3 regions of the Kitasatospora sp. NPDC048662 genome follow, and region 1 is predicted to be linked to each of the others. Evidence: riboswitches for the same ligand, from Rfam matches in the RefSeq annotation. Region 1 holds a riboswitch; each other region holds the start of a gene.
What was found. A riboswitch is a leader RNA that binds a small molecule or an ion and turns the genes downstream of it on or off. The one in region 1 is predicted to bind cyclic di-AMP.
Positions count from the first base shown of each region.

Region 2: it holds a riboswitch for cyclic di-AMP, as region 1 does, so the genes downstream of both, ACZ6R9_RS26680 (transglycosylase family protein) here and ACZ6R9_RS08775 (LysM peptidoglycan-binding domain-containing protein) in region 1, are expected to answer to the same signal.
Region 3: it holds a riboswitch for cyclic di-AMP, as region 1 does, so the genes downstream of both, ACZ6R9_RS29720 (C40 family peptidase) here and ACZ6R9_RS08775 (LysM peptidoglycan-binding domain-containing protein) in region 1, are expected to answer to the same signal.

Region 1 covers NZ_JBVJHA010000002.1:617,881-627,937, forward strand. The annotation lists gene ACZ6R9_RS08750 (NAD(P)/FAD-dependent oxidoreductase) at 1-1,089, opposite strand, end outside; gene ACZ6R9_RS08755 (Ppx/GppA phosphatase family protein) at 1,490-2,425, opposite strand; partial or broken gene ACZ6R9_RS08760 (DUF501 domain-containing protein) at 2,557-3,100, opposite strand; gene ACZ6R9_RS08765 (FtsB family cell division protein) at 3,097-3,534, opposite strand; gene eno (phosphopyruvate hydratase) at 3,711-5,000, opposite strand; gene ACZ6R9_RS08775 (LysM peptidoglycan-binding domain-containing protein) at 5,253-5,921, opposite strand; cyclic di-AMP (ydaO/yuaA leader) riboswitch at 5,925-6,108, opposite strand; gene ACZ6R9_RS08780 (cytochrome P450 family protein) at 6,356-7,600, opposite strand; gene ACZ6R9_RS08785 (SDR family NAD(P)-dependent oxidoreductase) at 7,756-8,178, shown strand; gene ACZ6R9_RS08790 (nucleoside triphosphate pyrophosphohydrolase) at 8,193-9,191, opposite strand; gene ACZ6R9_RS08795 (JmjC domain-containing protein) at 9,254-10,057, opposite strand, start outside.
Region 2 covers NZ_JBVJHA010000012.1:11,444-21,500, reverse strand. The annotation lists gene ACZ6R9_RS26710 (extracellular solute-binding protein) at 1-277, shown strand, start outside; gene ACZ6R9_RS26705 (carbohydrate ABC transporter permease) at 391-1,341, shown strand; gene ACZ6R9_RS26700 (sugar ABC transporter permease) at 1,404-2,306, shown strand; gene ACZ6R9_RS26695 (glycoside hydrolase family 13 protein) at 2,344-4,062, shown strand; gene ACZ6R9_RS26690 (LacI family DNA-binding transcriptional regulator) at 4,088-5,110, shown strand; gene ACZ6R9_RS26685 (hypothetical protein) at 5,261-5,458, opposite strand; gene ACZ6R9_RS26680 (transglycosylase family protein) at 5,608-6,864, opposite strand; cyclic di-AMP (ydaO/yuaA leader) riboswitch at 6,849-7,022, opposite strand; gene ACZ6R9_RS26675 (hypothetical protein) at 7,521-9,527, shown strand; gene ACZ6R9_RS26670 (sirohydrochlorin chelatase) at 9,695-10,057, opposite strand, start outside.
Region 3 covers NZ_JBVJHA010000015.1:81,946-92,002, reverse strand. The annotation lists gene ACZ6R9_RS29750 (AMP-dependent synthetase/ligase) at 1-1,156, shown strand, start outside; gene ACZ6R9_RS29745 (glycosyltransferase family 4 protein) at 1,299-2,471, opposite strand; gene ACZ6R9_RS29740 (glycosyltransferase 87 family protein) at 2,726-4,090, shown strand; gene ACZ6R9_RS29735 (carbohydrate kinase family protein) at 4,162-5,064, shown strand; gene ACZ6R9_RS29730 (hypothetical protein) at 5,071-6,225, opposite strand; gene ACZ6R9_RS29725 (C40 family peptidase) at 6,354-7,394, opposite strand; gene ACZ6R9_RS29720 (C40 family peptidase) at 7,607-8,671, opposite strand; cyclic di-AMP (ydaO/yuaA leader) riboswitch at 8,682-8,863, opposite strand; gene ACZ6R9_RS29715 (C40 family peptidase) at 9,200-10,057, opposite strand, start outside.

The DNA.
Region 1 (10,057 bases):
GAGGCCGGCCACCGCACCGAGGTTCTTGTGCTTGTACTCGGCCTGCGGGAAGCCGCGCATGCCGGCCACCACGTTGTCGCCGAGGACGGCGGCCTGACGGACGGCGTGCTGCGCGTTCGGCGGGCACCAGGCGCCCTCACCGGCGGCCAGGTCGGGGACCTGGGCGTTGTCGCCGGCCGCCCACACGTAGTCGAAGCCCTGGACCTGCAGGGTCGGCGCGGTGTCGACGTGGCCACGCGGGCCGAGCGGCAGACCGAAGCGGTTGACGACCGGGTTCGGCTTCACGCCGGCGGTCCACACGATGGTGGAGGCGTCGAACTCCATGCCGTTCTTCAGCACCACGTGCTGGTCGACACAGGAGTCCATCGAGGTCTCGATGTAGACCTCGATGTTGCGCTCCTCCAGGCGGCCCTTGGTCCACAGACCCAGGTCGGGGCCCATCTCGGGGAGGATGCGGTTGGCCGCCTCCACCACGATGAAGCGCATGTCGTCGCGGCTGACGGTCTTGTAGATCTTGGCGGCGTCGCGCGCCATGTCCTCGATCTCGGCGACCGTCTCGATGCCGGCGAAGCCGCCACCGATGACGACGAAGGTCAGCGCCTTGCGGCGGACGTCCTCGTCGGTGGTGGACTCGGCCTTGTCCAGCTGCGCCATGACGTGGTTGCGGAGGCTGATCGCCTCTTCCACCGTCTTCATGCCGATGCCGTGCTCCGCCAGGCCCGGGATCGGGAAGGTGCGGGAGACCGAGCCGGTCGCCACGACCAGGTACTCGAAGGGCAGTTCGTAGGCGTCGCCGGCCGCGGGCTGGATGGTGGCGACCTTGCGGGCGTGGTCCACCTCGGTCACGTGACCGGTGAGCACCTCCGCCTTCTTCAGGGCGCTGCGCAGGGGCGCGACGAGGTTGCGGGGGGCGACGTTGCCGCCGGCCGCCTCCGGGAGGAAGGGCAGGTACGTCATGTACGACCGCGGGTCGACGACCGTGACGGTCGCTTCGCCGTAGCGCATCTTCTTGAGGATGCGCATCGCGGCATACAGGCCGACGTAACCACCGCCGACAATGAGGATGCGAGGACGCTCCGTGGTGCTCATGTCCGAAAGTATCCACCCCCGCCTGACGGACCATTCGTGAGGCCCATCACAAGCTCCTGGACACTGGGTGCTACACTGCGCGCCCGCATTTCCGGCCCGGGGCGGCCCCGCCGCCTCCACCGCCCGCCCACCATGATCGCCGTGGCACTCGGTGCCGCGCTGAGCAGCAACGATCCTTGCGGCGTACGGGTTCCCGAGTGCGCTTTCGATTTCTTCGGCGCGAGCGGCGGGTTGCCTGCGATCCCACGAACCACCCGCCCCGGACGCCTTCGGTCCCACATATCGGACGGACCGGACACCGCGCTGGGCCGAAAGACCCGACCGCCATGTGAAGAAATTCACGAAGCTTCTTGCCGAGACGTGCCGGGAGGCCCTCCCAGGGCCTCCCGGCGCGCCCGGATCAAGCGATCGACCAGGCGATCCCGTCGAGGATGTCGTGCTCGGAGACCAGCAGTTCGGCGGCCCCGGTGCGCTCCATGATCTCCAGCAGGACCAGCGCGCCGGCCGCGATCACATCGACCCGGCCGGGGTGCATCACCGGGACGGCGGCCCGCTCGGCATGCGAGGAGTGCAGCAGCCACTCGGCGGTCTCCCGCACCTGCTGGACGGTCAGCACCGCGTGGTGGATCAGCTCGGAGTCGTAGCCGGGCAGTTCCAGCGCGATCCCGGCGACCGTGGTGACGGTGCCGGCCAGGCCGACCAGGGTGGCGCCGTCCTTCAGCGGGACGCTCGCCTCGACGGTGTCCAGCGCGGCCCGGATGTCGGCCCGGGCGGCGGCGATCTGCGCCTCGGTGGGCTGCCCGCCCGCGAAGTGGCGCTCCGTCATCCGCACGCAGCCGATGTCCATCGAGTGCGCGGCCCGCACGTCCTGCTCGCCGAGCACGAACTCGGTGGAGCCGCCGCCCAGGTCGAACACCAGGTAGGGCGGGCGGTGCGGGCCTCCGAGCAGCTCGCGGGTGGCGCCGGTGAAGGAGAGCCTGGCCTCCTCGTCGCCGCTGACCACGCTCGGGGTGATGCCGAGGATCTCCCGGACACCGGCGGTGAACTCGGCGGCGTTCTCGGCGTCCCGGGAGGCCGAGGTGGCGACCATCCGGATCCGCTCCGGGCCGACCCCGTGCGCGGCGATGATCTCCGCGTACTCGCGGCAGGCCGCGAAGGTGCGGTCCAGCGCCTCGGGGTGCAGCCGGCCGGTCCGGTCGACGCCCTGGCCGAGCCGGACGATCAGCATCCGCCGGTCCAGATCGACGATCTCCCCGGTCTCCGGATCCAGGTCGGCGATCAGCAGGCGGATCGAGTTGGTGCCGCAGTCGATCGCGGCGACCCGGACGGTGCTCACGACTCGCCGCCCTCCTCCGCCTGGCGCGCCGCGCGCTCGGCCCGCTCGGCGGTCAGCGCCTCCTTGGCGGCGATCACCGCGGCGTGGTCCTCGGCCTTGGCCTTGTTGCGGGCGACCCGCTCACCGGCGGCCTCGACCTCGGCGGGGCTGACGCACGGGCCCTTGGCCCACCACTCCTCCAGCATGCCGATCGCCTCGTCGCCCAGCGGGTTGACGCCCTCGCCGGCCGCCAGCGAGTGGCCGACCAGCACGTGCAGGCACTTGACCCGGTCGGGCATGCCGCCGGCGCTGGGGAAGCCCTCCAGCACCTCGATGGCGTCCCGGCGGGCGATGTAGTCCTCGTGCGCGGCCTGGTAGGCGGCGGCGAGCTCGGGGTCCTCGGCGAGCCGGGCGGTCTGCTCCTTCATCACGCCGTCCGCCTCCAGGGTGCCGATCAGCGAGGCGGCCTTGGGGCAGGTCAGGTAGTAGAGCGTCGGGAACGGCGTGCCGTCGGGCAGCCGGGGCGCGGTCTCCACCACGTCCGGGTTGCCGCACGGGCAGCGGTGGGCGACGGCGCGCAGCCCGCGCGGCACCCGGCCGAGCTGGGCGGCGATGGCGGCGACGTCGTGGTCGGAGACGGGAGGGTTCTGGTTGCTCATCAGGAGTCTGTTCGTCAGGTGGAGGACGGGGTGTCAGGGTGCTGCGGGTGGTGCGGCGAGTGCGGTGTCGGCGGCGTCCACCGAGTCCCAGAAGGTGGAGTACCACGGGCGGGCGGCCTTGGGCCGGCCGGCGCTGTCCGAGGCGGACTGCTTCTCGCCCGGCGCGGGCGGCGGGGCGACCGAGACGAACGGGGTCTCGCCCGGCAGCGCGTAGTGCAGCCGCTCCCGGGCCTGGGCCTTGACGAACTCCGGGTCCTGCCAGCGGGCCTTGGCCCGGCGCAGCTCGTCGACCTGCTGGCGGGCGTGGTCGGCCTTGGCCCGCTGATCGGCGATCTCGCCGCGCTGCGCGATGTACTGCCGGGTCGGGTACGCGAGTATCGCCACCAGCGAGCACAGGACGAGGACCAGCACGGTGGCCCGGCTGGTGAAGCGCGGGCGCGCCGCCAGTCCGGGAATTCTCCACTTGGCCATCTGGTCGCCCCTCCTGCGCATGCCGGTGCCCCGGCCCCACCCTACGCGGTGGAAGCCGGGGCACCGGTCACAACAGGCTCGGCAAGCAGCCCTTGCTGTGCTTACTTGTCCGCAGGGCGGCTGTGCTCACTTGTCCGCGGAGCGGCTGTGCTCACTTGTCCGCGGAGCGGCTGTGCTTACTTGTCCGCAGAGCGGAAGCGCGGGAAGGCGCCACGGCCCGCGTACTCCGCCGCGTCGTCGAGGATCTCCTCGATGCGCAGCAGCTGGTTGTACTTGGCGACGCGCTCAGAGCGGGCCGGGGCGCCGGTCTTGATCTGGCCGCAGTTGGTGGCGACGGCGAGGTCGGCGATGGTGACGTCCTCGGTCTCGCCGGAGCGGTGCGACATCATGCAGCGGTAGCCGTTGCGCTGGGCCAGTTCGACGGCGTCCAGGGTCTCGGTGAGCGAGCCGATCTGGTTGACCTTCACCAGCAGCGCGTTGGCGGTGCCGGTCTCGATGCCCTTGCGCAGGCGCTCCGGGTTGGTGACGAACAGGTCGTCGCCGACCAGCTGGACCTTGTCGCCCAGCTTGTCGGTGATGGCCTTCCAGCCGTCCCAGTCGGACTCGTCCAGCGGGTCCTCGATGGAGACCAGCGGGTAGGCGGCGACCAGCTCGGCGTAGTACTCGATCAGCTCGGTGGCCGACAGGGCCTTGCCCTCGAACTGGTAGGCGCCGTCCTTGTAGAACTCGGAGGCGGCGACGTCCAGGGCGAGCGCGACGTCCTTGCCCGGGGTGTAGCCGGCCTTCTTGATGGCCTCGGTGATGAGGTCGAGGGCCTCGCGGTTGGAGTCCAGGTTCGGGGCGAAGCCGCCCTCGTCGCCCAGGCCGGTGGACAGCCCGCGCTCCTTCAGCACGCCCTTGAGGGTGTGGTAGACCTCGACGCCCCAGCGGACGGCCTCGGAGAAGGACTCCGCCCCGATCGGGGCGATCATGAACTCCTGGATGTCCACGTTGGAGTCCGCGTGGGAGCCGCCGTTGAGGATGTTCATCATCGGGACGGGCAGCACGTGGGCGTTCGGGCCGCCCAGGTAGCGGAACAGCGGCAGGTCGCTGGCCTCGGAGGCGGCGTGCGCGACGGCGAGCGAGACGCCGAGGATGGCGTTGGCGCCGAGCGAGGACTTGTCCGGGGTGGCGTCCAGGTCGAGCATGGCCTGGTCGATCAGGCGCTGCTCGGTGGCGTCGTAGCCGACCAGCTCCGGGCCGATCTGCTCGATGACGGCGAGGACGGCCTTCTCGACGCCCTTGCCGAAGTAGCGGTTCTTGTCGCCGTCGCGGAGCTCCAGCGCCTCGAAGGCGCCGGTGGAGGCACCCGACGGGACAGCCGCACGACCGGTGCTGCCGTCGTCGAGACCGACCTCGACCTCGACCGTGGGGTTGCCGCGGGAGTCGAGGATCTCACGGGCTACGACGACATCAATGGACGGCACGAGGCATCTCCTAGCGGAAGCGGATGTGTGGTCGTTACGCCCAGAGCCTAGCCGCAGACATGCCTGCGGCCACGCGCGGCCGGGCGTCGTCTCACCGTGTGGCCCGGCTACTCACTGGTAGTTCACCTGTTTGCCCGTCGGCGGTGCGCCCCGGGCGGCGCGAACTGCTGTGCGCACGCCCGGAGCGGACGGATCGTCAGGCGAACCGGGGGACCGTTCGACCGCCGGGCCGGAGTCGGCCGACCCGCGCCGTCACAGCGCCAGCACCTGCCCGGGCATGATCACATCGGGGTCGGCGCCGATCACCGCGCGGTTCGCCGTGAACAGCTGCTCCCAGCCGCCGGAGACGTTCCGTGCGGCGGCGATCCCGGAGAGCGTGTCGCCCTCCTGCACGGTGTACTTCCCGGCGCCGGTCTGCGCCGGCGCGGCGGCCGGGGCGCCCTGCTTCGGAGCCTTGGACTGCTGCTGCGTCTTCGACTGCTTCTGCTTGGGCGCGGACGAGCGCGGCTGCGAACGAGAGGCGGTGTCCTCGGAGCTGTCGCCGCCCCGGGACAGGCCGGCCTTGATCGAGCAGGACGGCCAGGCGCCGGGCCCCTGGGAGGCGAGCACCCGCTCGGCCACCGCGATCTGCTCGGTGCGGGTGGCCTGGTCGGCGCGGGGGGCGTACTCGGCGCCGCCGTAGGCGCGCCAGGTGGAGGAGGAGAACTGCAGGCCGCCGTAGTACCCGTTTCCGGTGTTGATGCTCCAGTCCCCGCCGCTCTCGCACTGGGCCACCTGGTCCCAGGTGTCGGCGGGTGCGGCTGCCGCTCCGGTGGCGGACAGCAGGGGCAGGGCCAGGCCCACGGAGGCGACGCCTGCGGCGGCGACGACCTTCTCGGCCTTGGTGCTACGGCGGTGACGTCCAGTACCGGCGAACAGCATGGGACTTCCTCTCCGCACGCCTACGAGGTGAGCTGTCGGGTTCGGACCGGGAGGCTGGCCCGGCCGCCTGGGACTCCGGACGCGGTTGCGTCCGCTCCCCGGCGGCTTCACCCCAAGCCGTTGGGACTACGGCGTTCACACCTGGTTCCCCCGCTCCTGTCCGATTCCTGGTCGGTGTCCCGAGAGCGCGGCGGACAGGACTCGGCGTGCCGCGTTCGGGGCCCGCAGCTGCGGGCAAATCGGAGAGTAAGCAGAGCTGACGAGCAATCACAAGCTCATATCACCGGTATCACGTCGAAATTACGGACCTCCACTTCTCGTGCACAAACCGTCCATATATGTCCGATTCGCCCGGGGTGGGGGCGCATCACGCGCCCCCACCGGGTCCACGGAGGGTCACGTGCGGGGGCTGGGCGGCGGCGGTCGAAACCGGGTCAGCGGGGCGTGAAGGAGACCGGGAGTTCACGCAGCCCGCGCATGATCAGCCCACCCCGCCAACGGAGTTCGGCCGGATCGGCGGCCAGCTGGAGATCCGGCAGCCGGGTCAGCAGTGTGCCGATCGCGCGCTGCCCTTCGAGCCGGGCCAGCGGCGCGCCGATGCAGTAGTGGATGCCGTGACCGAAACCGAGGTGCGGATTGTCCGAGCGGGCCAGATCCAGGGTGTTCTCCTCGGAGAACCGGGCCGGGTCGCGGTCCGCCGCCGCCAGCACCACCAGCACCGGGTCGCCCACCGGGATGTCCACCCCGCCGATGCTCAGCGGCCGGGTGGCGAACCGCCAGGTCGCCAGCTCCACCGGCCCGTCGTAGCGCAGGAGTTCCTCGATGCCGGTCTCCAGCAGGCCCGACTCGCCGCGCGCCAGCGACTCCTGGAGCAGGGTGCGCTGAACAGGGTTGCGAAGTAGGGCAAATGCCCCATTACCGATCAGATTGATGGTGGTTTCGAAGCCGGCGAACAGCAGGATGAAGGCCATCGCCGCGGCCTCGTTCTCGGTCAGGTGCTCGCCGTGGTCGCCGGCCCGGATCAGGCCGGAGATCAGGTCGTCGCCGAGGTCGGCGCGCTTGCGGTGGATCAGGTCGGCGAGGTACCCGCGGATCTGCTTGACCGCGCGGCCCACTCCCCCGCGCTTTCCCCCCGTGTGCCGGATCATCATGCCCGCCCAGTCGCGCAGGTCGTCCTGGTCCTCGGGCGGGACGCCCAGCAGGTCGCAGATCGCGTAGATCGGCAGCGGGAAGGCGAATTCGTGGATCAGGTCGGCCTCGCCGCGCTCCGCGAAGGAGTCGATCAGGCGGTCGGTGAGCTGCTGCACCCGCGGTTCGAACGCGGCGACCCGGCGCGGCGTGAACGCCTTCGACACCAGGCGGCGCAGCCGGGTGTGGTCCGGCGGGTCGATGTTCAGCAGGTGGGTCATCAGGTCGGCCTGCCGCTCGCCCGGGATGCCCACCCGGCCGGTGCGGTGCGCCTGTTCGCTGTGGTGCGCCGGGTTCTTGGAGAGCCGGGAGTCGGCCAGCGCCTGCCTGGCGTCCGCGTACCGGGTGACCAGCCAGGCCTCCACCCCGCTCGGCAGTGTGGTGCGGTGCACCGGGGCGTGCTCCCGCAGCCAGGCGTACGCCGGATACGGGTCGGCCGCGAACTCCCAGGTGAAGAGTTGCGGGTGGGCGGCGTGGGGCTGATCTGGCATGTCTTGACCGTATCTGGAACCGCCGTCGCGTGAGTCTGGTCACCTGGCGGGTAATTGCTGTTGCGGAGAGTCGGGGCGAGCCTACGATCCTCCGCAAGAACCCCAGTGGGCGGCGTGCGGACCGCCCGCGGTTCGCTCTGAAAGGGGAGCAGGCCATGCGAGTAGCCGGTGCAGTGGTGGTCATCGCGGTGCTCGACGGAGGCGAGGGGGCCGACCTGGCCCGCCGGTTCTCCGCCGCCGGCGCCGCCGGCCTGCTCATCGCCGATCTTCGCCCCAACGTCGCCGAGGACCTGGCCGCCGAACTCGACCGTCCCGGCTGCCCGGTGGTCGGTGTGTCCGGTGACGTCCACCACCCGGCGGACATCGCCGCGCTGGTCGAAACCGCCGCCAAGCACCTCGGACCGATCGACCTGTTCGCGGTCGCCGGCCCGGACGGCGAGCGGATCGTCCAGCTCGCCGAGCTGCCGGGCCACCTCGACCCGCTGGCCGAGCTGCTGGCCCTGGTCGGCGAGGCGATCGGCGAGGTCGTGCCGGCCCAGCGCCGCCGCCCGGTCACGGACGTCCCGCTGGCGAGCTAGGGTCTGACGGCCGGTCAGTCGCCCTCGGACAGTCCTTCGGCGGCGCGTACCGCCCGGCGGTAGCGCCGGGCCGCCGCCCGCAGTGCGGCGTCCACGTCCACACCCTGGTCGTAGGCGCGCTGCGCGACCGCCAGCAGCAGCTCTCCCGCCGACTCGGCGGTGAGTTCGGCGGGCAGTTCGTACGGCGCGTCCGGCACTCCGGTGAACTGCGCCCGGCGCACCCGGGAGACCAGCTTCGCCGCGTACGCCAGCGCGGGCAGGCCCGCGGGGACGCCGTCCAGCACCGATTCGCGCTGCTTCTCCGCGGCCTTCAGCTGCTCCCAGTTGGCCTCCGTCTCGGCGGAGTCCCGGACGCTGACGTCGCCGAACACGTGCGGGTGGCGGTACATCAGCTTCTCGACGATGTCGCCCGCCACGTCGTCGATGGAGAACGGGTCCTCGGCGTCCTCCTCGGCGATCCGGGAGTGGAAGAACACCTGCAGCAGCACGTCCCCGAGTTCCTCGCGGAGGGTCGGCCGGTCGTCCTCCTCGATCGCCTCGACCAGCTCGTACGCCTCCTCGACCAGGTACTTCACCAGGCTCCGGTGGGTCTGCTCGGCGTCCCACGGGCAGCCGCCGGGCGAGCGCAGGCGGTCCATCACCGAGACCAGGTCCAGCAGCCGGGCGCCCGGCAGGTCGTACGAGCCCGGCAGCACCTCGATCTCCGGGTGCTCGCCGGCCTCCTCCACCGCGATCCGGGCCAGCGCGTCGGTCAGCCCCGGATCGCCGTCCGGGCTCTCCAGCCACACTGCGGGGGCCAGGGCGAGCAGCTGCCGGGCCAGCGCCGGGGCGGAGCCCCGTTCGATCAGCCGGGGCTCGACGCCGGCGGCGCGCAGCGCGGGCAGCTGCGGGTGGTCGGCGACGCCGGCCAGCACCACGGGCGCCGAACGGAGGGCCTCCCAGGCCGGCCAGCCGAGCAGGCCCGGGGCGACGCGGTGGGTGGTGGTGAGCAGGATCAGCTTCGGAGTGTCCACGGCACCGAACCTACAACGACGGCGCGCGGGGCGGACCAGCCGTTTTCCCGAGACGGGAACACTCACGCCGCGGGTTGCAGCATCAGCTGGCGGGTGACGGACAGCAGGTCGGCGGGCGTCAGCTCGGCCAGCAGCGAGCCGGCGTGCTCGATCAGCGCGGCAGCCGCGTCGGTGAGCGCGGCGTCGTCCAGCGGGCGGCCCGGCAGCGGGAGGCTGTCGGCCAGTAGGGTCTGCGCGACGGTGTACAGGTTGGCGCTGGCCGCCTCGCGGATCGTCAGCGACAGGTGCGTGGAGGGCGCGCCGTCCTCGGCGCGGGCGCGGTGCGCGAACCCGCGCGGCACGTACAGCACTTCACCCGGCTGCAGGACGGTCTCCAGCAGCACCTCGCCCGGGTCGCCGTCCTCCCGGTCGGGCACCCAGTTGCCGTCGGCGGGACCGCCGTGCACCCACCAGCGCTTGGCCCCCGAGATCTGCACCACCAGCACGTCCGCGTCGTCACGGTGCACCGGGCGGCCCTGGGAGCCGGGCGGCGTGAGGAACCAGAACGCCTCGACCTGCCGGCCGATCTCGGCGGCCAGGCCGCGGGCCAGCTCGCGCACCCCGTCGTGCCACTGGTCCACGTAGCGCAGCAGCAGCGTCGCCTGCTCGTCCCGGATCAGCGCCCGCACGGCCGCGCCGTCGGCGTACCCCCCGACCACCTCGCCGAGCACCACCCGCGGCGGGCAGAACCGCTCGACGGGCAGATGGGCGTCGCGCTGCACCAGGCCCAGGTACGGCACCTTCAGCAGGCCGTGGTCGAGCAACCGGTCGAGTTCGGCGGCGGGCAGCACGTCCACCGGCGGGCGCTCGGGGCGCAGCACGGCCGG
Region 2 (10,057 bases), on a different contig from region 1:
CGCCGAGAGCCAGACCTTCCTCGCGCTGAAGAACGGCACCCTGCCCACCCGCAGCGACGCCTACACCGCCGAGGTCAAGGCCAACCCGGCCACCGCCGACTTCCAGGCGATCCTCCCCTCCGCCCAGCCGCGCCCCGAACTGCCCGAGTACGCCTCGCTGTTCGCCTCCTTCGGCACCAACCTCGGCAAGATCGTCCAGGGCCAGTCCGACACCAAGGCCGGCCTGGACGCCACCGCCACCGACTACGCGAAGCTCCTGCCGGACTTCAAGAAGTAAGTCGGAACCAGGCTCGCCCGGCCCACACCTGACGGTGGGCCGGGCGCACGCCGTCAGACCACAGCAGTAGTCGCCGAGGCAGGCGGCGGACCTCCCGGAGAAGGTGTCAACCCATGGCAGTTGCGGTCGTTCAGCGCATCAGGCTGTCGTACTCGAAGTACTGGTACGCGTACGCGATGGTCGCGCCGGTCGTGATCGTCCTCGGGGTGCTGGTCGGCTACCCCCTGGTCCGCGGCTTCTACCTGACCCTGACCAACGCCACCAGCCTCAACGTGGGCCGCCAGATCGGCGTCAACCACATACCCGACAGCTTCGACTTCGTCGGCCTCGACAACTACGCGGACGTGTTGTGGGGGCCGACCGCCTACGACCGGTTCTGGTCGCACTTCATCTGGACCGTCATCTGGACCGCGGTCTGCGTGTTCCTGCACTACAGCATCGGCCTGGGCCTGGCGATGCTGCTCAACCGCAAGATCCGCGGCCGCAGCCTGTACCGGCTGGTCCTGATCCTGCCCTGGGCGGTGCCGACCTTCGTCACCGTCTTCTCCTGGCGGCTGATGCTCGCCGACGGCGGCGCCGTCAACGGCCTGCTGTCGATGCTGCACCTGCCCGAACCCGGTTGGCTGTCCGACCCGTTGGCGCAGAAGTTCGCCGCGATCCTGGTCAACACCTGGGTCGGCGTGCCGTTCATGATGATCTCGCTGCTCGGCGGACTCCAGTCGATCCCGGCCGAGCTGTACGAGGCCGCCGAGATGGACGGCGCCAACGCCTGGCAGCGGTTCCGCTACGTCACCCTGCCCGGGCTGCGGACCGTCTCCTCCACCGTCGTGCTGCTGGGCGTGATCTGGACCTTCAACCAGTTCGCCATCATCTTCCTGCTGTTCGGCTCCGGCGCCCCCGACGCCCAGATCCTGGTCACCTGGGCCTTCCGCCTCGGCTTCGGCCAGCAGCCCGCGGACTACGCGCAGTCGGCGACCTACGGAATCCTGCTGCTCTCCATCCTGATCGTCTTCACCAGCTTCTACCGCCGCTGGACGGCCCGGGTCGAGAAGGCCAACGGATGAGCGCCGACGCCCGTACCGGAACCGATCCCCAGCCCAAGGACCAGGACCAGGCAGGTAGCCCGATGACCCTCACCGCCGACCGCCCCGCCACCGACCACCCGAAGCCGGCCGGACGACCCGGCAAGGTCCGGCTGCGCGGCCAGTCCACGCCGCTGGCCACCGTGCTCACGCACGGCACCCTGATCGTCGCCAGCCTGGTCGCCCTGTTCCCGGTGCTGTACATCGCGTACATCTCGCTGGGCCCGGACGACATGGACTACCTGCACCCGGCGAAGATCATGGACAAGGCCACCCTGGCCAACTACAGCCGGGTACTGGGCGACACCGACTTCCTCAGCTGGTTCGGCAACTCGGCGATCGTGGCCGGCGGCACCACCGTGATCGGCGTGCTGATCGCCGCCACCACCGGCTACGCGGTCTCCCGGATGCGCTTCCCCGGCTACCGCCCGCTGATGTGGGCCCTGCTGGTCACCCAGATGTTCCCGATCGCCGTGCTGATCGTGCCGATGTACTACATCCTGTCCAACCTGCAGATGCTGGACAGCTACACCGGCCTGATCCTGGTCTACTCCACCACCACCGTGCCGTACTGCGCCTGGCTGCTGAAGGGCTACTTCGACACCATCCCGGTGGAGATCGACGAGGCCGGCCGGGTCGACGGGCTGTCGCCGTTCGGCGCCTTCTGGCGGCTGATCCTCCCGCTGGCCCGGCCGGGCCTGGCGGTGGCCGCGTTCTACTCCTTCCTCACCGCGTGGGGCGAGGTCGCCTTCGCCTCCACCTTCATGCTCTCGTCCAGCAAGTACACGCTGGCGGTCGGCCTGGCCTCGTTCGTCAGCGAGCACGACCACCAGTGGCAGCTGATGGCCGCCACCTCGGTGCTCATCGCCATCCCCGCCGCGATCGTCTTCTACCTGGTGCAGCGTCACCTGGTGACCGGTCTGACGGCCGGCGCGGCGAAGTCCTGACCCTCCGTTTCCACAGCACCCAAGGGATGACTGTCCAATGACCCAGAACCTGGCCGACGCCTCCCGGCCCGCCGCCGTTCCCGCCGCTCGGACGACTGCTGCGACCAATGGGGCCTCCAGAGGCGGCTGGTGGCGGGACGCGGTCATCTACCAGGTGTACCCGCGCAGTTTCGCCGACGGCAACGGGGACGGCATGGGCGACCTGCCCGGCATCCGCAGCCGCCTGCCCTACCTGCGCGACCTCGGCGTGGACGCGGTGTGGCTCTCGCCGTTCTACGCCTCCCCGCAGGCCGACGCCGGCTACGACGTCGCCGACTACCGCGCCGTCGATCCGATGTTCGGCACCCTGCTGGACGCCGACGGGCTGATCCGCGACGCCCACGACCTGGGCCTGCGGATCATTGTGGACCTGGTCCCCAACCACTCCTCCGACCAGCACGAGTGGTTCCAGCGCGCGCTGCGCGAGGGCCCCGGCTCCCCGCTGCGCGAGCGCTACCACTTCCGCCCCGGCAAGGGCGAGAGCGGTGAACTCCCGCCCAACGACTGGGAGTCCATCTTCGGCGGCCCCGCCTGGACCCGCAGCGACAACCCCGACGGCACCCCTGGCGAGTGGTACCTGCACCTGTTCGCCCCCGAGCAGCCCGACTTCAACTGGGACAGCCCCGCCGTCGCCGACGAGTTCCGCTCCATCCTGCGGTTCTGGCTCGACATGGGCGTGGACGGCTTCCGGATCGACGTCGCCCACGGCCTGGTCAAGGCCCCCGGCCTGCCCGACCTCGGCAGCCGCGACCAGCTGAAGCTGCTCGGCAACGACGTCATGCCGTTCTTCGACCAGGACGGCGTGCACGCCATCTACCGCAGCTGGCGCACGATCCTCGACGAGTACCCCGGCGACCGGATCGGCGTCGCCGAGGCCTGGACCCCGACCGTCCAGCGCACCGCCAACTACGTCCGCCCCGACGAGCTGCACCAGGCGTTCAACTTCCAGTACCTGGGCACCGACTGGGACGCGGCGAAGCTGCGCGAGGTGATCGACCTCTCGCTCGACTCGATGCGCCCCGTCCAGGCCCCCACCACCTGGGTGCTGTCCAACCACGACGTCACCCGGCACGCCACCCGGTTCGCCAACGAGCCCGGCCTGGGCACCCAGATCCGCACCGCCGGCGACCGCGAGCTCGGCCTGCGCCGGGCCCGCGCGGCCACCCTGCTGATGCTCGCGCTGCCCGGCTCCGCGTACATCTACCAGGGCGAGGAGCTCGGCCTGCCGGACGTCACCGACCTGCCCGACGAGGTCCGCCAGGACCCGTCGTTCTTCCGGCAGGCCGGCCAGGACGGCTACCGCGACGGCTGCCGGGTCCCGATCCCGTGGTCCGGCAGCGAGGCGCCGTACGGCTTCGGCCCGGTGGCCGGCGGCCCGAGCTGGCTGCCGCAGCCCGCCGAGTGGGCCGAGCTCTCGGTAGAGGTCCAGACCGGTGACCCGACCTCGACGCTGGAGCTGTACCGCTCCGCGCTGACCGTGCGCCACCAGCAGCCCGCGCTCGGCGCCGGCACCGAGGTCGAGTGGCTGGCCGCCCCCGAGGGCGTGCTGATGTTCCGTCGCGAGGCGGCCGAAGGGTCGTTCGTGTGCACCGTGAACGTCACCGGGGAGAGCGTCAGCATCCCGGCGCCCGGCCGGCTGCTGCTGTCCTCGGCCGCCGTGGTGGCGGCCGAGCACACCGAACTCCCGGCCGACAGCACCGCATGGTGGGCGGTCTGAGGTGGTTGCAATAGGCTCTGGGCTCGTGACTACAGCGCGACTCTCCGACATCGCGGCGCAGGCGGGGGTCAGCGAAGCCACCGTCAGCCGCGTACTCAACGGTAAGGCGGGCGTCTCCGCGACCACCCGGCAGACGGTACTGGCCGCGCTGGACGTGCTCGGCTACGAGCGGCCCACCCGGCTGCGCCAGCGCAGCGCCGGGCTGATCGGCCTGATCACCCCCGAGCTCAGCAACCCGATCTTCCCCGCACTCGCCCAGGTCATCGAACAGGTGCTCAGCCGGCACGGCTTCACGCCGGTGCTGTGCACCCAGACCCCGGGCGGCTCCACCGAGGACGAACTCGTGGAGATGCTGGTCGAACGCGGCGTGGCGGGCATCGTGTTCGTCTCCGGACTGCACGCCGACACCACCGCCGACCACGACCGGTACGCCAAACTCTCCGGCCGTCAGGTCCCGTTCGTGCTGATCAACGGCTACAGCGAGAAGATCGCCGCGCCGTTCATCTCCCCGGACGACCGGGCGGCGATGTGGATGGCCGTCCAGCACCTGGTCGAACTCGGCCACGACCGGATCGGGCTGGCGGTCGGTCAGAAGCGGTTCGTCCCCGTGCTGCGCAAGATCGAAGGCTTCACCGCCGCGCTCCAGCAGCTCACCGGGCGCACCGCCGAAGAGGCCGGGGAGCTGATCCACCACACCCTGTTCAGCGTGGAGGGCGGGCACGCCGCCGCCCAGGCGCTGCTCGACAAGGGCTGCACGGCGATCGTCTGCGGCTCGGACATGATGGCGCTCGGCGCGATCCGCGCGGTGCGCCGGCGGGGACTGTCGGTGCCGCAGGACGTCTCGGTGGTCGGGTTCGACGACTCGCCGCTGATAGCGTTCACCGAACCGCCGCTGACCACCGTGCGGCAGCCGGTCGAGGCGATGGCCACCGCCGCCGTCGACGCCCTGCTGGAGGAGGTCGGCGGAAACCCGGCGCAGCGCTCGGAGTTCATGTTCCAGCCGGAGCTGGTGATGCGTGGCTCCACCGGCTCCGGTCCGCGCAACTGAGCTTGTTGGTGCGGTAGTTGCGGCCCTCGTTCGTTCGTCGGACGGGGGCCGCAGCGGTGTTCGGCCGGAGAGCTGCCCTGTCGCGGCGGTAGGCGGTGCCGAGGGCCTCTCGGCGTAACGGGTGTTGGCTCTGCGCCGGGCGTTGCCGGGTCAGTCTTCGACGGACGGGGCCGGGCCGGCGAAGCGTTCGCCGTCCCGGCTGCCGCCGGTGCGCGCCTGGGTGCGGCGGCCGGTGGACAGGTAGTCGCGCACCAGCAGCTCCACCGCGTCCTGCGGGCTGCTCACCCCGAGGCGCATCATCGCCTCCAGCGCGAGGTCCGCGTCCAGCGTGGTCGTCACCTTCGCCATCGCACACCGCTCCAGGGTCTCGGGACCGCTTCCGGCCTTTGGCCTTCGGCCGAGAATAGGCCGCTGCCCCCGGAGCCGACCAGGGTCCCCGAGGGCAGCGGTGTCCGCGGTGCGGTCACCTCATGCGCGTGTGCGCGGTGTCAGGCGTTTCAGACCCGACCGGCGAAGTCCGGCGCCCAGTTGGCGATGGTCTCGGTCTTCACGCCGGACTTCGGGTTGGCGGCCTCGACGTACTTGCCGTCGCCGATGTAGATCGCCACGTGGTAGACGCCCGAGTTGGCGCCGTTGTTCGACCAGAACAGCAGGTCGCCCGGCTGCAGGCTGTTCAGCGAGACCCGGGTCGAGTAGTCGGCCTGGTCCGCGGCCACGCGCGGCAGGCTGATGCCGGCCTGGCGGAACGCGGCCTGGGTCAGGCCCGAGCAGTCCCAGCCGCCGTTGCCGGTGCCGCCGTAGATGTACGGCTGGCCGACCTTCGACAGCGCGAAGTCGACCGCCGCGGCCTTGGAGCCGGTCGCCTTGAGGGCGGTGGTGGCGGTCGTGGCGGTGGTGGCGGTCGTGGTGGTGGCGGGCTTGGCGGGGGTGCTCGGCTGCGCCGGGGCGGGGGTGCTCGGCGCCGGGGTCGAACCGGAGGACTTGCGGGCCGGGGCGGACTGCTTGGCCGGGGTCTCGGCGACCGAGACGTTGCCGAGCGCCAGCTTCTGACCCGGGTAGATCATGTCCGGGCCCTCGGTGAGGACGGAGCGGTTCAGCTCGTAGAGCTTCTCCCAGCCACCCTCGACGTTCTGGTGCTGGGCGATGGCGGACAGCCAGTCGCCCGCCACCACGGTGTAGCTGCCGGCGGCCTGGGCGCCCTGGTCGGCCTGCGGCTGGGCCGGGGCCTGCGGGCGGCTCTGGGCCTGGCCCTGACGCTGCTGCGGGGCCGCCTGCTGGGTCTGCTTCGGAGCCTGCGGCTGGGCGGCCGGCTTCGGGGCCTGGGTCTGGGCGGTGGTGGAGCCCGTGGAGGTGTTGACCTGCGGGGCGGCGCCGCCCTTGGTCAGACCGGCCTGGACGGAGCACACCGGCCAGGCGCCGGGGCCCTGGGAGGCGAGCACCTTCTCGGCGACGGCGATCTGCTGGTCCTTGGTGGCCAGGTCGGCGCGCGGGGCGTAGGCGGTACCGCCGAAGGCGGCCCAGGTGGAGGCGGTGAACTGCAGGCCGCCGTAGAAGCCGTTACCGGTGTTGATCGACCAGTTGCCGCTGGACTCGCACTGCGCGACCTTGTCCCAGGTGGCCACCGACGCGGCGGAGGCGGTACCCGCGGCCAGGCCGGGAACCGTGAGGCCGATGCCCACCACACCAGTGGTGGCGATCAGACGGCGGGCGCGCTTGGCGCTGATGGGCAGCATGAAGATGCGTTCCTCTCCCACGCCTGCGAGGTGAGCTGTCGGATTCGGGCTGGAGTTGCCCGGCCGCGCGCACCTCTCGGCGCGCCCGGCTTCACCCCAAGCCCCGGACCGGTCCGTCAGGACCGCCCCAGGGCGACTTACCTGGTTCCCCCGCCCCTGCCGCGGTGCGTTTCGCATGAGCCGGCCCACCCGGCGGCAGGATTCGGCGTTCCGGGCGAGCTGGGTCCGTGTGTCCACGAACGTGGGCAGGAGATTAAGCGGATTTAAGGATGATTCGCAAATTCCTGTGACGGCCGTCACCGGGCCCGGAAAATGCGATCAAGGAATTCCGGACGAACTCCGCTGTGCGTGGCCGGAACTGGGCTGCCGTCAGGAAGTTGTCGATCTTGTGCCCGTTTTGGGTGGTTATGGCACTTGTCGGACGAAAGTTCACCTCTGTGGTTGTTTGGGAGTCAGTCGATGGGTGATTTGTGAGCTTCTGTCCACTCTGCTCCGGCGTCCAGGGCCCATTGCTGACGGGTCATGGAATTGCCCCCGTCACCCATTTCTGCCGAACTGGTGGATGACGGTACGTCAGAATGCTTAGTCGCCTCGGAAGTCGCCGATTTCCACCGAACCCGCCACCTATGCTGCCCCCGACGATTCGGAGTCCCTGCGCGTTTCGGGAGGCGGCCATCGTGGAGCAGTGGGAGAACGGGCGGCACCGGCGGCCGTTGCTGGGCCGGCGGCGAATGCTGACCTGGCTGGCGGTCGGGACGGTGACGGCCGTCGGTGGGGGAGTGGTGCTGCGGCAGTCGCTGGCCGGGGCGGAGCCGGTGGCGGGGGCGGTGGACCAGGGCGGGCGCAGGTGGTCGGACGCCAAGGGGTGGGGCGGGAAGGTGCCCGGGGCGGGGAGTGCCGTGCGGATCACCGACAAGGTGGTGCTGGACGGGGACGCCAAGGTCGGCTCGCTGCTGATCGACACCGGCGGGTCGCTGGTGTTCGCCACCGACCGGTCGCTGACGCTGGAGAGTACCGGCAACGTCGAGGTCCGCGGCACGCTCGCGCTCGCGCCCGAGGCGGCGCACACCCATACGTTGCGCTTTCCCGACATCGACGAGCGCCGTTTCCAGGGCGGCGGCATGAGCGTCGTCGACACCGACACCGGCCTGTGGGTCACCGGCCGCGGCTACCTGCGGCTGGACGGCGCGCCCCGCACGGCGTGGGTACGGGCCGCCACCGAGCTGAAGGCAGGGGACGCCGTGCTGAAGCTGGCGGCCGCACCCGAGGGCTGGCAGGTGGGTGACGAACTCGCCGTCACGCCGACCACGCCGCCCGACGCCGAGGGCTTCTCCGATTCCTACGACCTGGTGACGGTCCAGCGGGTGGACGGCCCGAACGTCACCCTCACCGCCCCGCTCCAGCACGCCCACCCGCGGGTGAGCCTCGGCGGCGGGGCGGTGTTCGGCGCGGAGGTGCTCAACCTGACCCGCAACGTCCGGGTCGAGGGCACCGAGCAGGGGCGGGCGCACGTCCATCTGACGTCCAGCCGGCCGGCCGACGTCCGGCATGCGGAGCTGCGCCGGGTCGGGCCGCGGGCGGTGGGGAAGGAGAAGTGGAACGGGCAGCCCGTGAGCGAACCGGTGCTCGGACGGTACGGGCTGCACTTCCACATGCTGCTGGACACCTCGCGCGGCACGGTGGTCGAGGGCGTGGTGGTCCGCGATGCCGGCAGTCACGCGTTCGTGCCGCACAACAGTCACGGGATCACCTTCCGCGGCTGCATCTCCCACAACACCTTGGAGGACGCGTACTGGTGGGACGGCCCGATCGACACCCGCACCCCGCAGGGGCCGTCCGACGACATCGCCTACGTGGGGTGCGTCGCCTCCCGGACGGTGTTCGAGCCCAACCCGCGCGGCTACCGGCTGACCGGGTTCAGTCTCGGCGCGGGCACCGGCTCCTCGGCGAGGGACTGCGTGGCCGTCGGCGTGCAGGGCGCCACCGGTGCCTCCGGGTACGAGTGGCCGGAGACCAGCGAGGGAGTGTGGACGTTCGAGAACTGCCTGGCGCACAACAACCTGGAGAACGGCATCTTCGTCTGGCAGAACTCCGAACACCCGCACACCGTCACCCGGTTCGCCGCCTACCACAACGGCGGCTGGGGCATCGAGCACGGCGCCTACCTGAACGACTTCGCGTACACCGCGTCGGTGCTGTACGGCAACGCCGCCGGCGGGATCGCCGTCCATGCGCTCGGCCGCGACAAGGGCACCGTGTTCGACGGGCTGCTGATCGACGCCGCCGGGCAGTCCGACTACGCGGTGGCCACCCTCAAGCACCAACTCGACGGCGAACTGGTCACCTTGAGCCGCAGCCGGCTGACCGGCCACCGCAAGGCCGGGGTGGCGTTCCGGGCCACGGGGGACGGCAAGCCCGACGACATCGCGGTGCTGGACTGCGAGTTCGGCGACGGCCCCGAGCTGTGGCTCGACCCGGACGCGCCCGCGCCCAAGCAGATCCTGTTCCGCAGGGCCGGGCAGTCGGAGACCCTCGCGCTCGGCAAACCCCGCCCCGGCCTCGCCGCCGGACCGTGGAACGCCGCCACCAGCCCCGCGACCGCGCCCACACCGCCCCGTCAGGTGGAGCTGCCCACGCTGAAGTTCACCGACGGCGCGCCGCGCACCGGGCGCGTCACCGGCTGAGCGCCCGCACGCGTCACCGGCCGGGCGCGTTACCGTCCGGGCGCCCGCACGCGTCACCGGCTCGGCGCCCGCCCGGACGTGTCCAGAGCCTGGGCCGGAACGAAAGCACGACGGGCGGGAACGCGTCGATGCGCTGCTCCCGCCCGTCGCGGTCCTCGGGTGACGCGTCAGCGCGCCGCGTGCGCTCCCGGCGTGGTGCGCTGCTCGGCGGCGGCCTCGGCGGCCTCCAACTGCTCCTGGGTGGGCTCGGGGAGCGCCGCCAGGTAGCTGGAGGCGATCAGCTGAGCCACCGTCGGGTAGGCGCCGATCGGGGCGGCGCTCGGGCAGCCGGTCTCCTCGGCGGCCGCGGCCAGCAGCTCCGGGTCGGCCTCGGGGCCGATCACCAGCGGGGCCAGCGCGGGGCGCTCGCAGCCGGTCGACTTCAGGTGCGCGACGGCCGCGGCGACCGAGCCGGGCACGTCCAGCGCGGCGGGGACCACCGGCACGGCGAGCCGGGCGGCCAGCAGCACACCGGTGATGCCGGCCGCGGC
Region 3 (10,057 bases), on a different contig from region 1:
GATGCCCGAGCTGTTCGTCACCGGCGAGTCCTCGGTCCTGCTGTTCCTGCCGCTGGCCCACGTGCTCGGCCGGATCGCCGAGATCGCCGCCGCCATCGCCCCGGTCAAGCTCGGCCACGTCTCCGACATCCGGAACGTCACCGAGGAGCTCGGCTCCTTCAAGCCGACGCTGATCCTCGGCGTCCCCAGGGTCTTCGAGAAGGTCTACAACACCGCCCGCGCCAAGGCCCAGGCCGACGGCAAGGGCAAGATCTTCGACCGCGCCGCCGACACCGCCATCGCCTACAGCCGCGCCCTGGACGCCGGCGGCCCCTCGCTCATGCTGCGGATCAAGCACGCGATCTTCGACAAGCTGGTCTACGTCAAGCTCCGCAACGCGCTCGGCGGCCGCTGCAGGACCGCCATCTCCGGCGGTGCCCCGCTCGGCGAACGGCTCGGCCACTTCTACCGCGGCATCGGCTTCTCCGTCCTGGAGGGGTACGGCCTCACCGAGTCCTGCGCCGCGACCACCTTCAACCCCAACGGCAAGACCAAGATCGGCACCGTCGGCCAGCCGCTGCCCGGCTCCGCGGTCCGGATCGCCGAGGACGGCGAGGTGCTGCTCAAGGGCCCGAACATCTTCACCGGCTACTGGAACAACCCCGCCGCCACCGCCGACGCCCTCCAGGACGGCTGGTTCGCCACCGGCGACCTCGGCACCCTCGACGACGAGGGCTACCTGACCATCACCGGCCGCAAGAAGGAAATCATCGTCACCGCCGGCGGCAAGAACGTCGCCCCCGCCGTGATCGAGGACCGCATCCGCGCCCACGCGATCGTCGGCGAGGTCATGGTGGTCGGCGACCGCAAGCCCTTCATCGCCTGCCTGGTCACCGTCGACGACGAGTTCTTCCCCCGCTGGAAGGCCCTCAACAACAAGCCCGCCGACGCGACCGTCGCCGACCTCCGCGAGGACCCCGACCTCCTCGCCGCGATCCAGGCCGCCATCGACGACGGCAACCAGGCCGTCTCCCACGCCGAGGCCGTCAAGAAGTTCCGCCTCCTCACCACCACCTTCACCGAGGCCAGCGGCCACCTCACTCCGTCCCTCAAGCTCAAGCGCAACGTCGTCCTGAAGGACTTCGCGGCCGACGTCGAGGCCCTCTACGCGAAGTAGGGGGAAACCGGGGGCGCGTGGGGGTACCTCCCGGCCCGCCAGGGCTGGGGGAGAACTGCGCGAAGCGGAAGGCACCCACCCGCAAGATCGCGACGCAGGACAATGACCTGCACTTGATCGCGACCTTGCGGACGGACCTGCGCTAGTCGCGCAGTTCCCCGCGCCCCCGGTTGTTCGACCCCTCAAGAAGTCCCGTCAGCCGCTCCGCGAGCATGTCCCAACGCCACGCGTCGTGGACCCACTTGCGCCCGGCCTCGCCCATCTCCCGTCGCAGCTCCGCATCCCCGAGCAGCCGCACGAGCCGCTCCGCGAGCACCGTCTCGCCGTTCTTGCCGGGCACCACGAACCCGGTCTCCCCCTCCCGGACGGCGTCCGGCGCACCGCCGGAGTCCCCGGCGACGACCGGCAGCCCGGTGGCCGACGCCTCCAGGTACACGATGCCCAGCCCCTCCACGTCCAGCCCGCCGCGACGAGTGCGGCACGGCATCGCGAAGACGTCCCCGGCCCCGTAGTGCGCCGGGAGCTCCTCCCACGGCACAGCACCCGTGAACACCACCGACGACCGCACCCCGACCCGGTCCAGGAGCTTCTCCAGATCCGCCCGGTACGGCCCGCCCCCGACGATCAGCAGCACCGCGTCGGGCTGCGCGGCCAGAACGCGGGGGAACGCCCGGATCAGCGTGTCCTGCCCCTTGCGGGGAACCAGTCGCGACACGCAGACGACCACCGGCCGATCGGTCAGCCCGAGCCGCGCCCGGACCTCGTCGCCCCCGGAGTCCGGCCGGAAGGTCGACTCGTCGACACCGGGCGGCAGTTGGACCATCCGCGCAGCGACTCGGGGGCCGACGGCGCGGGCGATCCGGGAACGGGTGTACTCGCCGAGGTAGGTCAGGACGTCCGTGTTGCCGCCGATCCTGCGCAACAGCTGTGCGGAGCCGGGCAGTTGGGCCCACGCGGCCTCGTGGCCGTGGGTCATGCCGAGCAGCCGCTCGGCGCCGGCCCGGCGCAGGTGGGGGGCCATCAGGCCGAGCGGCGCGGCGGCGCCGAACCAGACGGAGGTGCAGTTCTCGGCGCGCAGGATCTCCACGGCCCGCCGGGTGATCCGGGTGGTGGGGATCATCATTTTGGTGCGGTCGCGGATCACCGGAAAGGGCTGTTCCGCGTCGAACTTGGCGACTTCCCGACCGTCCCGCCAGGTGGAGGCGTACACGACGATCGACCCGGCCGGTTGGCGGACGGCCATGTTGTGGACGAACGCCTGGATGCCGCCTGGCCTGGGCGGAAAGTCGTTGGTGACGATGAGGGTTCTGTTCATGTGCCGCGGCTCGCTCGGTCAGGGGGTGCTCGGAGTACCCGTGAGTGGTCCGTACGATAGGTCACCGCACCAGTCCGCCGGGAATGCGGCCCGTGCCGCCCGCTGTGGCGACACCCGCAGGACCGGACGGTTCGGACACGGTTCGGAGAAGTTGGAGGACACCGCCGCAACCGATGCGGTGTGCTGGTGGTCCTTACCGGTACCCCGGCGCGACGCCCGGTACCGGTGCGTACGCGACGACCCGAAGGAGCGTAGTGGAGTCAGCCCAGGCCGAACGGCCCGGCAGCTCGGAGGCCCCGGCGCTGCCTGCCCCGTCCGGTTCCACGCCGAGCCGTCGTCCGCTGTGGGCCCTGGCGGCAGGCTGGACGGTCTCCCGGACGCTGCTCGTCCTGACGGTCGCGGGGGTGCTGCGGATCGCCAATACGGACGTGACGGCGGACGTCTCGGTGATCTACCACAGCTGGTACGAGGTGCTGTGCACCGGCACGTTCCCGTTGGACGACGTGACCTGGCAGTACCCGCCGGGCGCGGCGCTGGTGATCCTGCTGCCGGGGCTGCTGCCGTGGTCGTACCTGGTGTCGTTCTTCGTGATCTGCGTGGTGGTGGACGCGGCGGCGATGGCGCTGCTGATGCGCGCGGGCGTGCGCAAGGGCCGCAGCTACCTGGGGGCCTGGTACTGGGTGGTGGGCGTTCCGCTGCTCGGGCCGACGGTGTACTGCCGCTACGACATCATGGTGACGGCGCTGGCGGTGGCGGGTCTGCTGGTGGTGCTGCGCCGCCCGGCGCTGGGCGGGGTGCTGCTGGGTCTGGGCGGGCTGTTGAAGATCTGGCCGCTGATCGCGCTGATCGGCACGCCGCGCGGCCGGCGCACCCGGCGGGCGTGGACCTCGGCGGCGACCTTCGCGGGGGCGCTGGGCTTCCTGCTGACGGCGGGCATGAACGGGGCGTTCGAGTTCCTGAAGTTCCAGTCCGAGCGGGGCATCGAGATCGAGTCGCTGGGCGCGCTGCCGCTGCACTTCGCGAAGCTGGCGGGGACGTGGCACGGCACGGTGACGATGAACTACGGCTCGGTGGAGTTCCTCGGCCCGTGGGTGCCGGTGATCTCCAAGGTGATGGTCGGCATGACGGTGGCCGGTTTCGGCTGGCTGCTGATCTGGCGCCTGCGGGCGGCCCGTTGGACCTCGGCGACCACGTTCGACGCGGCGCTGTGCGCGCTGCTGATCTTCACGGCGACCAGCCGGGTGATCAGCCCGCAGTACATGATCTGGGTGGTCGGCCTGGCGGCGGTGTGCCTGACGGTACGGGGCAGCAGCCAGCGTCCGGTGGCGGTGGTGGTGCTGGTGGCCACGGTGCTGACCACGCTCGAATTCCCGGTGATGTTCGGGATGGTGAACCGCAGCGAGCTGTCCGGCGTGCTGGTGCTGACCGCCCGCAACCTGGTGCTGCTGGCGGCCACCCTGCTGTCGGCGTACCGGCTCTGGCGCTCCACCCGGCGGCGGGAGGTGCTGACCACGGTGGTCCTGCCGGCCGGCCAGCTGGGCCCGCAGTACCCGGTGCGGCCGGGCATCGCCTACGAGCAGGATCTGCTGGACGACCTCACCCCGGCGGACCGCGCCTGACCACCCGGCATCCTCCTGCAAGTTTCTGAAAGCGCTTGCAGGGCCGCGCAGTTCGCTGCCACCATCGCCGGATGATCGACTACGACATCCTGATCGTCGGCGGCGTCGGCGTGGACACCATCGTCCGGGTGGACCGCCTGGAGATCCCGCCGGGCGTCGACTCGGTGCACGTCCCCCCGGTGCTCGACTACCCGGCACACACCGGGAACGGGGTCGCGCTGGCCTGCCACACGCTGGGCCTGCGCACCAAGCTCGCCGACTTCCTCGGCGAGGACCCGCAGGGCGCCCTGGTGCTGGCCGAATACGCCCGCCGCGGCCTGGACTTCAGCCACCTGCCCGCCCCTGCCGGCACCCCGCGCAGCGTCAACCTGGTGGACGCGGACGGCCTGCGGTTCTCCTTCTACGACGGCCGCCACCCCGCGGACGCCCGGCTGCCGCGCGAGTTCTGGCTGCCGCTGCTGGAGCGCTCGCAGCACGTCCACCTGTCGATCACCGGCGTCAACCGGGACATGTACCCGGACATCGAGCGCCTGGGCCGCCCCAGTTCCACCGACCTGCACGCCTGGAACGGCGAGAACGAGCACCACCGGTTCTACGCGCTCCGCTCGGACGTGGTGTTCCTGTCCGCGGCCGGTCTCGGCAACCGCCCGGAGGCGGCGATGCGCTCGATCCTGGCCGAGGGCCGGGCCGAGCTGGTGGTGGCCACGGCGGGCGCGCACGGCGCGTTCCTGCTCACCCGCGAGGACGCGGCCCCCCGGCACTTCCCGGCGGTGGACCCGGGCGCGCCGATCGTGGACAGCAACGGCGCGGGCGACGCGTTCGTCTCCGGTTTCCTGCACCGGCGGCTGGCCGGGCGCCCGGTCGAGGAGTGCATGCGGGCGGGCGCGGCGGCCGGTGCGTTCGCCTGCACCACGGCGGGCACCCACACCGCCTTCCTGGACGCGGCGGGCCTGGAGCGGGCGCTGGCCGGCTGAGCCGGATCAGTCCTTCAGGGCGGCCACCGCGGCCGTCCAGTCCTTGGTGAACTCGGCGACACCGAGGCCGAGTTCGGACCGGAAGGCGCGCTCCAGGCCGCCGGCGCCGTTCTGCCCGACGGCCCGGTAGAGCGCCACCAGCCGGTCCGGCCCGTACCGGCGGGCGATCAAGTCGCAGGCCAGCCAGGACAGTTCGTAGGCCTGGGAGATGCCGGCCGAGCCGGCGGTGAACGCGTCGTCGGTGGGCAGCCCGGCCGGCATCCGCCCGGCCCGGACGTCCTTGGCGAGTTCGGGGGCGATCTGCCGGGTGGTCCGTCCGGTGCCCTGGTAGCCGGTGTAGTCGGCGACACCTTCCGAGAGCCACAGCGGGGTGCACGCCTTGGTGTCGGCCCGGGTGGCGACATGGGTGGCCTCGTGGGTCACCACCACCCGGCGGCCGAGCTCGCTGAGCTGCCGGTACGCGTCGGGGTTGACCACGACCCGGTCGGCGGGGGTGTGCGTCGGCGCGCCGCCGACCGCCAGGGTGACTGCGGCTATGCCCTGGTACGCGTCCGCCGAGACGTCCATCCGGCGGGCGAACTGCTGGACGGTGAGCGGCAGTTCGAGCAGCAGCCGACCAGGCTTCCAGGGGCCCCAGACGCCTTCGACGGTGGGCATCGCACGGTCGGCGAGCGCGGCCAGGTCGGCCAGTTCGCCGTCCTCGCCGAGGCCCAGCACCAGGCTGTGCCGCCCGGTCGCGGTCCGGACGGTGCCCAGGTCCCAGGGCGCCACCGCGCCGGTGGGCACCTCCCGCAGCACCCGCCAGCCGGCCGGCTCCCGCTGCAGGTCGATCTGCCGTTCCAGCAGCGCCGGGTAGTCGTCCACGCCGGTGATCCGGTAGCCGAGTTCCGCGCCGACGGTCAGCCGTTCGGCGCCGGGCGCGGGCTCGGTGAACGTGGTCAGCCGCAGCGTGTACTCGGTGAAGCGGATCGCGGCGGTACGGACGAGCAGGTCCCGGTCGGCCTCCTCGGCGCCCGCCGCCGTCGGCAGCCCGCCGGGGTCGCGCAGCAGGATCGCGGCGGCCCGCCGTGCCAGCACCTGCGCCACGGCGTCCCGGACGCCGGACTGCACCGGCGGTCCGGGCGGGGCGGCGGCCGGACCGGTGGGCCCGGCGGGAATCACCCGGGGCAGCGAGAGCTGGGCCGCGCACCCGGCGGCGACCAGCAGGGCGGCGCGCCGGGACGGCGAAGCACCGGCCTGCCGCGGCGCCGGGGCCTGCGGCAGGTCGGTGACCAGGGGCTCGTGCTGGTTCAGACCCGCACCACCGAGTTGACCGGCATCGCGCTGACGCTCTCGTAGCGGACCCGGGCGCCGGGGTGCGGCGCGTGCACGACGACACCGCCGCCGGCGTACATGCCGACGTGGTGCCTGTCCTTGAAGAAGATCACCAGGTCTCCGGGCCGGGCTTCGGCGAGGCTCACCCGCCGGCCGGCCGAGGCCTGTCCCTGCGAGGTCCGCGGCAGGGTCACTCCGGCCTGCCGCCACGCCCAGTACATCAGACCGGAGCAGTCGAACGTGCTGGGGCCGGTGGATCCGTACACGTACGAGGAGCCGATCTTCGAGACGGCTGCGTTCAGCGCGGCGGCGGCGCGGTCGGAGGCGGGGGGCTCGTTGCCGAGGTCGAACCGGCCGGCGCCACGGGCGGCGCGGGCGTCGTCGTCGTAGGCCAGCCGGTCGCGGTCGGCGGCGGTGAGGCCGCCCAGCAGCTGCCGGGCCCGGGCCAGGCGGGCGCGGACTTCGTCCTTGGCGGCGGCCAGCCGGTGCCGGGCCTGTTCCAGTTCGTCGAGCTTGACCGTGGTCTCCTGACGGCGCTGCTCCAGCCGGCGTTGTCGTTCGTGCAGGTCGCGCAGCGTCTCGTTCTGCCGGGCGGTGGCCTGGCCGAGGGAGCGGGCGCCGGCCAGGTAGGACGCCGGGTCGTTGTCGAGCATCAGCCGCAGGGTGGGATCGAGGCCCTGGGCGCGGTACTGGGCGGCGGCCACCGCGCCGAGGTCGGCGCGCAGCCGGTTGAGCTCGTCCTGCCCGGCGGCGACCTGGGTCTGCAGGGCACCGGCCTCGCGCTGCAACCGTTTCTGCTGCTCCTGGGCGGCGTTGTACCTCTCGGATGCCTGCTCGGCCTCCTCGTACAGCTGGTCGACCTGCGCCTTGACGTCGGTGCGGTCGGGCGGGTCGGCCGGGGCGGCGGCGGCCGGGGCGACGCCGAGGTGGATCGCGCCGGTCGCGGCGGCGGTGAGTGCCAGGGCTCGGGCGAGGCGTTGGACACCGGGCAGTGGGGGGCGACGGTGCACGGGCACGTGCGACGACTCCGTTCCTGCGCTCCGGCCTCCGCCGCCGCCCGCGGGTCGGGCGGCCGTCCGCACGGGGGGCCGGGGCAGAGGTTAGCGAGTCGGACGGATTCAGTCCAAACCCTGACAACTTCGAATATTCGACCGCGAATCGGACACCGGAACGAGAGCGGCCCGACACCCCTTGCGCGGGGTGCCGGGCCGAAGGCTCCGAGCGGCCGTCAGATCCGGACGATCTTGTTGATCGGCATCACGGTGGCGGACTCGTAGCGGACCTGCGCACCGGTGTGCGGGGCGTGCACGATCTGCCCGTTGCCGACGTACATGCCGACGTGGTGCTGGTCGCCGTAGTAGATGATCAGGTCACCCGGCTTGGCGTTGGCGATGTTGGTGCCGAGGCTGGTGCCGGCGCCCGCCTGGGCCTGCGAGGTGCGCGGGATCGAGACACCCGCCTGGGCGTACGCCCACTGCATCAGGCCGGAGCAGTCGAAGGTGGTCGGGCCGGCCGCGCCGTAGGAGTACCAGCTGCCCAGCTTGGACAGCGCGGCGTTCATCGCGGCACCCGCGTAGCCGGCCGGGGCCGGGGCGCTGAGGTCCGTGCGGGTGTTGTCGCCGCGGGAGGCGCGCTCGGCCTGGCTGCGGGAGGAGTCGGCGGCCTTGGCCTCGGCTGCGGCGAGCTCGTCGCGCTCCTTCTGGGTGAGCGTGTTGAGCAGCTCCCGCGCCTGGGCCAGCTTGGACTGGATGTCCTCCTTGTCGGCCTTGAGGGCCTTCGTGGTGGTGTCCAGTTCGGCGAGCTTCTGCTCGGCCTCCTTGCGCTGCCCGTCGAGCTTGGCCTGCTCGGCCTTGAAGCTCTTGAGCAGGTCGGACTGGGTGGCGCCGACCGTGTTGAGCGCACCGGCCTGCCCGAGGAAGTTGTCCGGGTTGCTGGAGAGCATCAGCTGCATGGTCTGCGGGATGCCGCCGTTGCGGTACTGCTCGGCCGCGATGGTCGCCAGGCGCTCCTGAACGGTGGTCACCTGGTCCTGCTGCCGGGCCAGCTGGTCCTGCAACTGGGAGACCTGCTTCTGCAGGTTCTGCTGCTTCTCGACGGAGGCGTTGAACGCCTCGGTCTTCACCTCGGCCTGCTCGTTGAGCTGGTCGACCTGCTGCTTGACCTGGTCCTTGGTGGGCGCCGGGTCGGCGTGCGCACCACTCTGGGCGGACAGCGCGACGGCGGTGGCGGCAGCGGCAGTGAGAATCGAGACCCGGGCACGGCCGACGGGCTTGGGACGGCGATGGGACGCCACGAAGGCGGACTCCTTCTTCCTCACACCGCCTACCGGGTGAGCTGACGGGTTCGGGCCGGAAGAGATGCCCTACAGCGCCTCACCGGCCACTGTCGCGGCCGACCTGGCGCCGATTCACCCCGGGGGAACGTGGTTCCCCGGCTCCGTTCGACAGCACCCCCGCAGGGGTATCCCCGTCGGCGGATCTCGTTCTGACGATCCGCCCGCTGCGTCACGGACTCGGCGGCGACCCCCACCGTCGCCCCCCTTGGGCGATCGACTCTGCGGCGGTCGAACTATGACCCTAGTAACCGATCCGTGATCCGTTCAAATCCTTGTCGGAAAAAAATCTGAATCTGAGTCAATTTCGATTACGAATCTGACCGAACGTAAGGGATCCGTTGCACAGTGCGTAGCATTTCCCACCGCCCACCCGGAAAACGCGACGCCCGGACGTGTTCGAGATCACAGCAGGATCTCGACCCGCCCGGGCGTGTCACAGCGCGTCAATTGTCGCCCTGAAGGGCGTATGTCTGGTTTGTCGGGCCGTCAGACCCGACGGATGGTCGAGATCGGCATGGCGTCGACCTTCATGGTCTTCACCACGTCACCGGTGTGCGGCGCGTGCACCACCATGCCGTTGCCGATGTACATGCCGACGTGGTGCCGGTCGCCGTAGTAGACCACCAGGTCGCCGGGCTGGGCGTTGTGCCAGTCGGTGCCCACGCTGGTGCCGTAGCTGCCCTGCGCCTGCGAGGTGCGCGGCAGCGAGACGCCGGCCTGCGCGTACGCCCACACCATCAGGCCGGAGCAGTCGAAGTTGCTCGGGCCGGTCGCACCCCACACGTACGGCGCACCACGCTTGTCGAGCGCCTTCTGCACCGCGATCCCGGCGTAGCCGCCGGCCTTCGGAAGGTTGGCCAGGTCGACCCGCTCGGCACCGCGCGAGGCCGCGCCGTCGCCACGCGTGATCGACAGCCGGTCGGCGGAGGAGAGCTGGTTGAGCAGGCTCTGCGCCTCCTCCAGCTTCTTCTTGACCTCGTTCTTGGAGTCGTTCAGCGCCTGGGTCTGGCCGTCCAGCTCGGCCAGGACGGTCGCCGCCTCCTGCTTCTGCTGGTTCAGCCGGCGCTGCTGGTCGTTCAGCGACTTCAGGGTGTCGGCCTGGGTGCCGGCGGCCTGGTCGAAGGAGGACGCCTGGTCCAGGTACTTGTCCGGGTCGGCGGAGAGCATCAGCTGCATCGACGGGTCGACGCCCGCGTGCCGGTACTGGTCGCCCGCCACCGCCGCCAGCCCGGAGGCCAGCTCGTTCAGCTGCTCCTGGCCGCGGGCCAGCTGGTCCTGCAGCTGGTCGGCCTGCTTGCGGAGCTGGTCGGCCTTCTCCTTGGCACCGTTGTACCTCTCGGCCGC